Regions from separate parts of the Micromonospora sp. NPDC050397 genome, predicted to be linked through region 2. Evidence: riboswitches for the same ligand, from Rfam matches in the RefSeq annotation. Region 2 holds a riboswitch; the other holds the start of a gene.
What was found. Region 2 has a riboswitch for S-adenosylmethionine ahead of ACI2K4_RS32210 (aminotransferase class V-fold PLP-dependent enzyme). Riboswitches for the same ligand answer to the same signal wherever they lie in the genome.
Positions count from the first base shown of each region.

Region 1: it holds a riboswitch for S-adenosylmethionine, as region 2 does, so the genes downstream of both, ACI2K4_RS01770 (ABC transporter substrate-binding protein) here and ACI2K4_RS32210 (aminotransferase class V-fold PLP-dependent enzyme) in region 2, are expected to answer to the same signal.

Region 1 covers NZ_JBJDPS010000001.1:452,746-456,139, forward strand. Annotated here, with positions in the region: gene ACI2K4_RS01755 (glutamate-cysteine ligase family protein) at 1-343, opposite strand, end outside; gene ACI2K4_RS01760 (hypothetical protein) at 560-1,075, opposite strand; gene ACI2K4_RS01765 (ribosomal protein bL36) at 1,170-1,292, opposite strand; SAM riboswitch class I at 1,600-1,689, shown strand; gene ACI2K4_RS01770 (ABC transporter substrate-binding protein) at 1,958-2,851, shown strand; gene ACI2K4_RS01775 (amino acid ABC transporter permease) at 2,893-3,394, shown strand, end outside.
Region 2 covers NZ_JBJDPS010000018.1:60,952-64,345, reverse strand. Annotated here, with positions in the region: gene ACI2K4_RS32215 (aromatic acid exporter family protein) at 1-74, shown strand, start outside; gene ACI2K4_RS32210 (aminotransferase class V-fold PLP-dependent enzyme) at 219-1,469, opposite strand; SAM riboswitch class IV at 1,515-1,697, opposite strand; partial or broken gene ACI2K4_RS32205 (PrsW family intramembrane metalloprotease) at 1,722-3,309, shown strand.

The sequences.
Region 1 (3,394 bases), on a different contig from region 2:
CGGTGGTGTCGAGGTGGAGACCGGCCGTGGCGAGTGCCGTACGCACCAACGCCAGGTCACCGGTGACCGCCCCGACGCAGTCGCGCAGGTCGGTGCCGACCGAGGAGGAGAGTTCGAGCTGGCCACCGGGCTCGATGCTGATCCGACCGCCGCCCGGTAGCGGGTCACCCAGCCCGTCGAGCGCGGCACGCAGCCGGTCGATCGAGGGGCGGTCGAGCGGATCGGCGGGGTCCCGCAGGATGTACTCGAGTTCCACACCGAGCCGGCCGACGGGACCGACCCGAAAGCCGGCGGCGGCGACGTAGGCGGTGGCTGTCGCCTCGGTGAGGGCCGCAGCGTCCACGATGGACTCCGTTTTGGGTACGGGATCCCGGTGTCCGGCGGCACCCGACCGCTTGGGACACGAAGGTTCGGTGGTGAGTGTGGGATGGCTCCCGCCGACCCGGATGCCCAGTGGCTGGAGGTGATCTCCATTAGCGGGCTGGCCGGTCGAGGTGTCCAGGTCGCATCGCGTCAACGACGTGTGAACAGTCGATGGAGCCGGGTGAACAACCGGTCGCTATCCCCCGGTCGCCCGCTCCAACCGGCGCAGGGTCGCCATCGCGGCGATGCTGTAGGCGACGTACGGGAACGCGTCCTCGAACCAGTCCTGCGCTTGCCAACGCCTCGGGTTCGTCGCGCCCAGCGCGGCCATCGGACCGTCCGCGATGATCAGCGCCCCGACACCCACCAGGACGCCGGCCACCGGCGTGGGAGGGCGCCGACGACCGGTGAGCGCCACGAAGAGCGTCACCGCCAGCACCCCGTTGGCGAAGCCCAGCAGCGGCCCGAGACCCGCGCGCCGGTTCGCGGCCGGTTCCGCCGGGCCGAGGCTGACGTCGGCCAGGTCGGCGAGCCGACCCACCGTACGTTGGTGGGTTTCGCTCATCGGGCGCCCGCGAATCGCCACGTCCAGACTGCTGACCAGTTCACGGGCGAGGGTGGCCACCGCGCCGGCCACGATCCCGTTCGCCAGTCGACTGCGTGGGCTGGGTCTCCTCGTGCGGTGGAACGGCTCCCGGGGACGACGCGCCATGTTCCCCCCGTTCCGCTCGTCCTCGCCGGGAGCCGTCAACCTCGGCGCAGGAACGTCGACTACCCGTCCTGCGCCGGAGCATTCCGTCGGGGCGTCAGCCCTGGCGGGACTTCCACTGCGGGTTGCTGCGGTTGACCACGAGCACCTTGCCGTGGCGACGCACGACGACCGAACCCGGCCGCTGCTTCAGGGCCCGTAGCGAGCTGCGCACCTTCATGACTGCCTCCCGGCTTCACGTATGGCTTCTCTGCCTCGATGCCTTTTCGGCCTTCCGGGATCGTCAACGTTGCCGCCGCCGTCGGGATTCCCCGGTCCGCCCGGGGCGGGACCGGTTACCCACCCCGAGTCCGCGCCGCTCGGAATGAGCCCGATCGGCCCCCGTGTCCGGTTCCCCGGCTCGTCGTCGCCGGGACTGCCCCGGGACAGAATCCGGGGCCGGAATGGTGTGGTCCGGTGGCGAGCGCCACAGTGATGTCGGGCGTATCCGACTGGAATTGCGCCGAGTCGATTGAGTAGGCTGACGCAGCCCATCCAGAGCGATTGAGAGACCTGGCTCGTCGATATCGCAGCAACCCCCCGCCGGGTGCGGGTGCTACCGCCAGGATCGATGGAGGTTTGTTCCGTGCGTGGATCACGTGTCGGCCAAGTCGGCCGGCTGCATGTCACCTGGCACTGGTGGCGTCGGCACATCGACCTGTGTCGTACCGGCACGATGCTCTGTCCCCGCCACGGCTGACCATCGTCACCGGCGGTCCTGACGCCGGTATTTCCGAAGAAAACCGAGGCATGACGCGTCGCGTCATGTTCCGTTCCTTGCCGCCCCGGTTCCCATTTCTCGGGGCGCGTGCTGTCGTACGCGAATCAATTTTGGAGTACCCGCACATGCGTATTTCCCGTCCATTCACCCGCCTGCTCTCCGGTGTCGCCGCGATCGCGCTCCTGGGGGTCGCCGCCGCCTGCGGCTCGTCCGCCGACGAGGCCACGGAGAACCCGTACAACCTGCTGCGACCCGGGACCCTGCGGGTCGGGACGCTCAGTGACGCGCCGCCCAACGTGTACCTGAAGGACGGAAAGTTCACCGGCTTCGACAACGACCTGCTGACCGCCGTCGCCGGCAAGGTCGGGCTGAAGGTCGAGTTTGTCGGCACCGAGTTCTCCGCGCTGCTCGCGCAGGTCAACAACCACAAGTTCGACGTCGGCAGCTCGTCGATCACCATCACCGAGGCGCGCAAGAAGACGGTCGACTTCGGCAACGGGTACGACTTCGGCTACTTCGGCCTGGACGTGCCCGCCGGATCGCCGATCAAGAGTTTCGCCCAGCTCAAGGGCGCCCGGGTGGTCGTGGTGCAGGGCACCGTGCAGGACGACTACGCCACCGGGGAGGGCCTCGACCCGGTACGCGTGCCGGACTACAACGGGGCGATCAACCAGCTCAAGGCAAAGACCGCCGACGCCTGGATCGCCCCCGCCGAGATCGGCGAGAAGTCCGCACAGGACAGTGGTGGCAAGATCGTCCTGGCCGAGAAGCAGCTCGGCTCGGCCCCGACCGCCTTCGCCGTGGCGAAGGGGAACGACGCGCTGCGCGAACTGCTGGACAAGGGTCTCGACCAGGTGATCGCCGACGGCACCTGGACCCGGCTCCAGGAGCAGTACTACCCGGGGCGCGCCGTCCCGGACACCTTCAAGCCGGGCAGCGGCAACGTCACCTTCCCACCGGTCAAGGCGGCCGGGTCGACCAACCCGTCGGCCACGCCGTCGACCACCCCGTCGGCCTGACCGACCGCTGACCGCCCGACGGGTCCGAGACAGGTAAGGCGATGGATACCCTCAAGACGCTCTGGGAGACGTTCTTCGACCTCGGGTCGATGCGCGAGGCCCTGCCCGAGATGTTCACGATCGGCCTACGGAACACGCTGCTGCTGGCGCTCGTCTCGGCCGTCCTGGGAACCCTGCTCGGCATGCTGCTGGCCGTCGCCGGCCTGGCTCGGACCCGTTGGCTGCGCTGGCCGGCCCGGATCTACACCGACGTGTTCCGGGGACTGCCGGCGGCGGTGACCATCCTGCTCGTCGGGGTGGGACTCGCCCCGCTCGGCATGGCCTGGTGGGGGCCGAACCCGTACCCGCTGGGGATTCTCGCGTTGTCGCTGATCTCGGCCGCCTACATCGGTGAGATCTTCCGCGCCGGCATCCAGAGCGTCGAGGCCAGCCAACTGGAGGCGAGCCGTGCGCTCGGCCTGTCGCACCGTACGGCGATGCGCCTGGTGATCATCCCGCAGGGCGTACGGCGGATTCTGCCCGCCTGGGTCAACCAGCTCATCG
Region 2 (3,394 bases):
CGAACCGGCTGGTCCGGCGGGCGGTGAGCGCCCAGACACCGGCGTCGCACGCGTCCCGCCCGTCGGCACACTGAACCCAGCCGTCCAGCCGTCCAGCCGTCCGGTCGTCCAACCGCCCAGCCGCCCGGTCGTCCAGCCGAATGGGCGACAGGACGACCGGGCGGCGTCGGGGCAGCGCGGCTCGGCCGGGCGGGTAGTGCCCGGAGGGTAGTGTCGGGTCAGCGCAGCTCGGCCAGGGCGTCGAGCAGTCGGTCGACGTGGGCGGGGGTGCTGCCCAGCCCGATGCTCGCGCGCAGCGCGGTCGGTGGGAGGTCACCCCGACCGCTGCGGTCGGCCGCCTCGGTGAGCAGCCGGCGAGCTAGCGGATGGGCGCAGAACAGGCCGTCGCGGAGCCCGATCGCGTAGCGGCGACCGAGTTCCGTGGCGACCTCGGCGGAGTCCCGGCCGGCGACCACGAACGAGACGATGCCGACCCGTGGCGCGTCGGCGCCGAAGGTCCGCAGTTCGACGACGTGCGGCAGGGCGCGCAGCCCGTCCCGCAACCGGGCCAGCAGGCGCTGCTCCCGGGCGTACAACTCGCCCCGGTCGGCCGCGTCGAGGGCGGCACAGACCGCGGCCAGGGCCACCGCGCCGAGCAGGTTGGGGGTGCCGGCCTCGTGCCGCCCGGGGCCGGTTGCCCAGCGTACGTCGTGGGTGGCATTGCCCACGCCGAGCGTCGCGCCACCACCCACCAGGTACGGCGGCGCCGCGTCGAGCCAGTCCGCCCGCCCGGCGAGCACGCCGGTGCCGAACGGGGCGTAGAGCTTGTGCCCGGAGATCGCCACGTAGTCGATCCCCGAGGCGGCGAGGTCCACCGGTAGGTGCGGGGCGAGTTGGGCGGCGTCGACCGCGATCCGGGCGCCGTGCCGGTGGGCGACCGTGGCCAGCGCCTCGGTCGGCCAGCACTCGCCGGTGACGTTGCTGGCGCCGGTCACCGCGACCAGGATCGGTGCCGACCGGTCGCTGCCCCGGCGCAGTTCGCCCAGCGCCTCGCCGAGCGCCCGGACCGCCGCGTCGGGGGTCGCCGGCACCGGCAGCCGCACCACGTTCGGCCAGGGCAGCAGGTTGGCGTGGTGCTCACCGCCGAAAGTGACCACGCTGGTGCCGGCCGGCACCGCGCGGGCGAGCAGGTTGAGCGCGTCGGTGGTGTTCCGGGTGAAAATCACTTCGTCGTCGGGGCGGGTGCCGAGAAAGTCGCCGATCGTCTGGCGGGCCCGCTCGTAGGCGAGCGTGCTGCGCTGGGACAGCCCACCGGCGCCCCGGTGCACGCTTCCGTACCAGGGCAGCAGCTCGGCCACCGCGTCGGCGGCCACCCGGGCGCAGGGTGCGGTGGCCGCGTAGTCGAGGTTGACCAGGTCGGGCACGCCGAGTACGTCCAGCGGATCGGCACCGGTCGGGGTGGGGACGACGGGTGCGAGAACAGAACCCATGGGTACGACCTCCGGCAATCCGGGACCCCGGTTGCTGAGGGTTGGGGCCCGCGCTTGCCCAGCACGCGGTTCGGGCTGGGCCCGGTCATCACCCAGGGCACCCCACCGCGAACTCGACGAGGGTTGCCGGCCAGCAAGCTGGGGCTTCGTCCACCTCCGTCGGCCTCGTCCGGGTGGTGACCCGGCGTCGGTCGTGATGGTGGTCGTTGGTCGCTGGCACTCGTGACCTGGCTGGCAGCATAACCGGGCCGATTGCGGTCCGGCCAGCGGGTCGGGGGTGACTACGCTGGGCGGCATGGCCGACACCCCGCCCGGCGGAGTTCCGCAGCCGCAGCCGCAGCCGCAGCCGTCGACGCAGCCGCAGCCGTCGACGCAACCGCCGATCCCGCCCGCCGCGCCGCCCGTGCCGGCTGGTGCCGTCCCGGCTGGTGTCGGGCCGGCCGGTGCCGGCCCGCGCGGGGGTGGCTGGTTCGGCGGTCGGGGGCTGACCTGGCGGCGGGGCCTGGTGCTGGCGGCGGTGATCCTGCTCATCGCCGGCTGCGCCGTCTTCATGGCCATCCAACTCGGTGACAGTCTCGGTCTCCAGGCGTTGCTCATCGGGCTGGCCGCGGCGATCCTGCCGGTGCCGGTGCTGATCGCCTGCTTCCTCTGGCTCGACCGGTACGAGCCCGAGCCGATGATCTACCTGCTTTTCTGCTTCACCTGGGGCGCCTTTGTCGCGACCACCGCCTCGCTCGAGGTCAACCAGCTCACCGCCGACCAGTTCGCCCGGTGGGGGCTGCCAGATTCACTGGTGTCGGTGCTCGGCGCGCCGTTCGTCGAGGAGTTGACCAAGGCGCTCGGCCCGCTGTTGCTGCTGCTGTTCCGACGCCGCGAGTGGTCCGGCATCACCGACGGGATCGTCTACTGCGGACTCTCGGCGGTCGGCTTCGCGATGGTGGAGAACATCCTCTACCTGGGCGGGTACGGCTACGCCGCCGGTGCCGACCAGTACGGCCCGGCGACCGGGGTGCAGAACGTCTTCGCGATCTTCATCGTGCGGATCCTGCTCACCGGCTTCGCCCATCCGCTCTTCACCGCGATGACCGGTATCGGCCTGGGCATCGCGGCCCGGGCGGCGGACCGGCGGATCCGGGTCTTCGCCCCGCTCGCCGGCCTGCTGGCGGCGATGATGTTGCACGGCACCTGGAACCTGATGCCGTCGCTGGCCGCCGCGCTCGGGCAGAACCTGATCGTGCTCTACGGCTACATCGGGGTGATGGTGCCGATCTTCTTCGGCATGGTCGGCCTGGCGGTCTGGCTGCGGGGCTGGGAGGGACGACTGACCGAGCGGCGGCTGCCCGACTACGTACGCGCCGGCTGGCTCAGCCCTCCCGAGGTGGCCGCACTCGGCAGCCTCGGGCGGCGGCACTCGGCCCGGCGGTGGGCCCGGCGGGTGGCCGGTGAGCCCGGCCTGAAGGCGATGCGCGGCTTCCAGTTCTCCGCGACCCGGCTCGCGCTGCTGCGCGACGGGATGCTGCGGGGACTGGACACCAAACCGTCGCAGCGGGCGCAGACCGCCCACGAGGAGTGGCTGCTGCTCAACGACATCGCCGCGTACCGGAGGGTTTTCGTGGGTCGGGACCCGCAGGCGCCGGTCGCGCACTGGGACGGGACGAACTACCACCTGGCCTTCCCGGACGGGCAACCACGCACGATCGCCGCCCCGGACGAGCCGGTGGTGCCGATCCCGGTGGTCCTCACGCCGCCGCCACCGCCCGGTCACCCCCTACCGCCCGGTTACGGGCCACCACCGCCCGGTTACGGAACGTACGGTCCACCGCCGGTGGGACACCGCTGACCCGGGTTCAGGAGCGCGGACCGGTCCGGGGGCGCGGACCGGTCCGGGGGCGCGGACCGGTCCGGGGGCGCGGACCGGTCCGGGG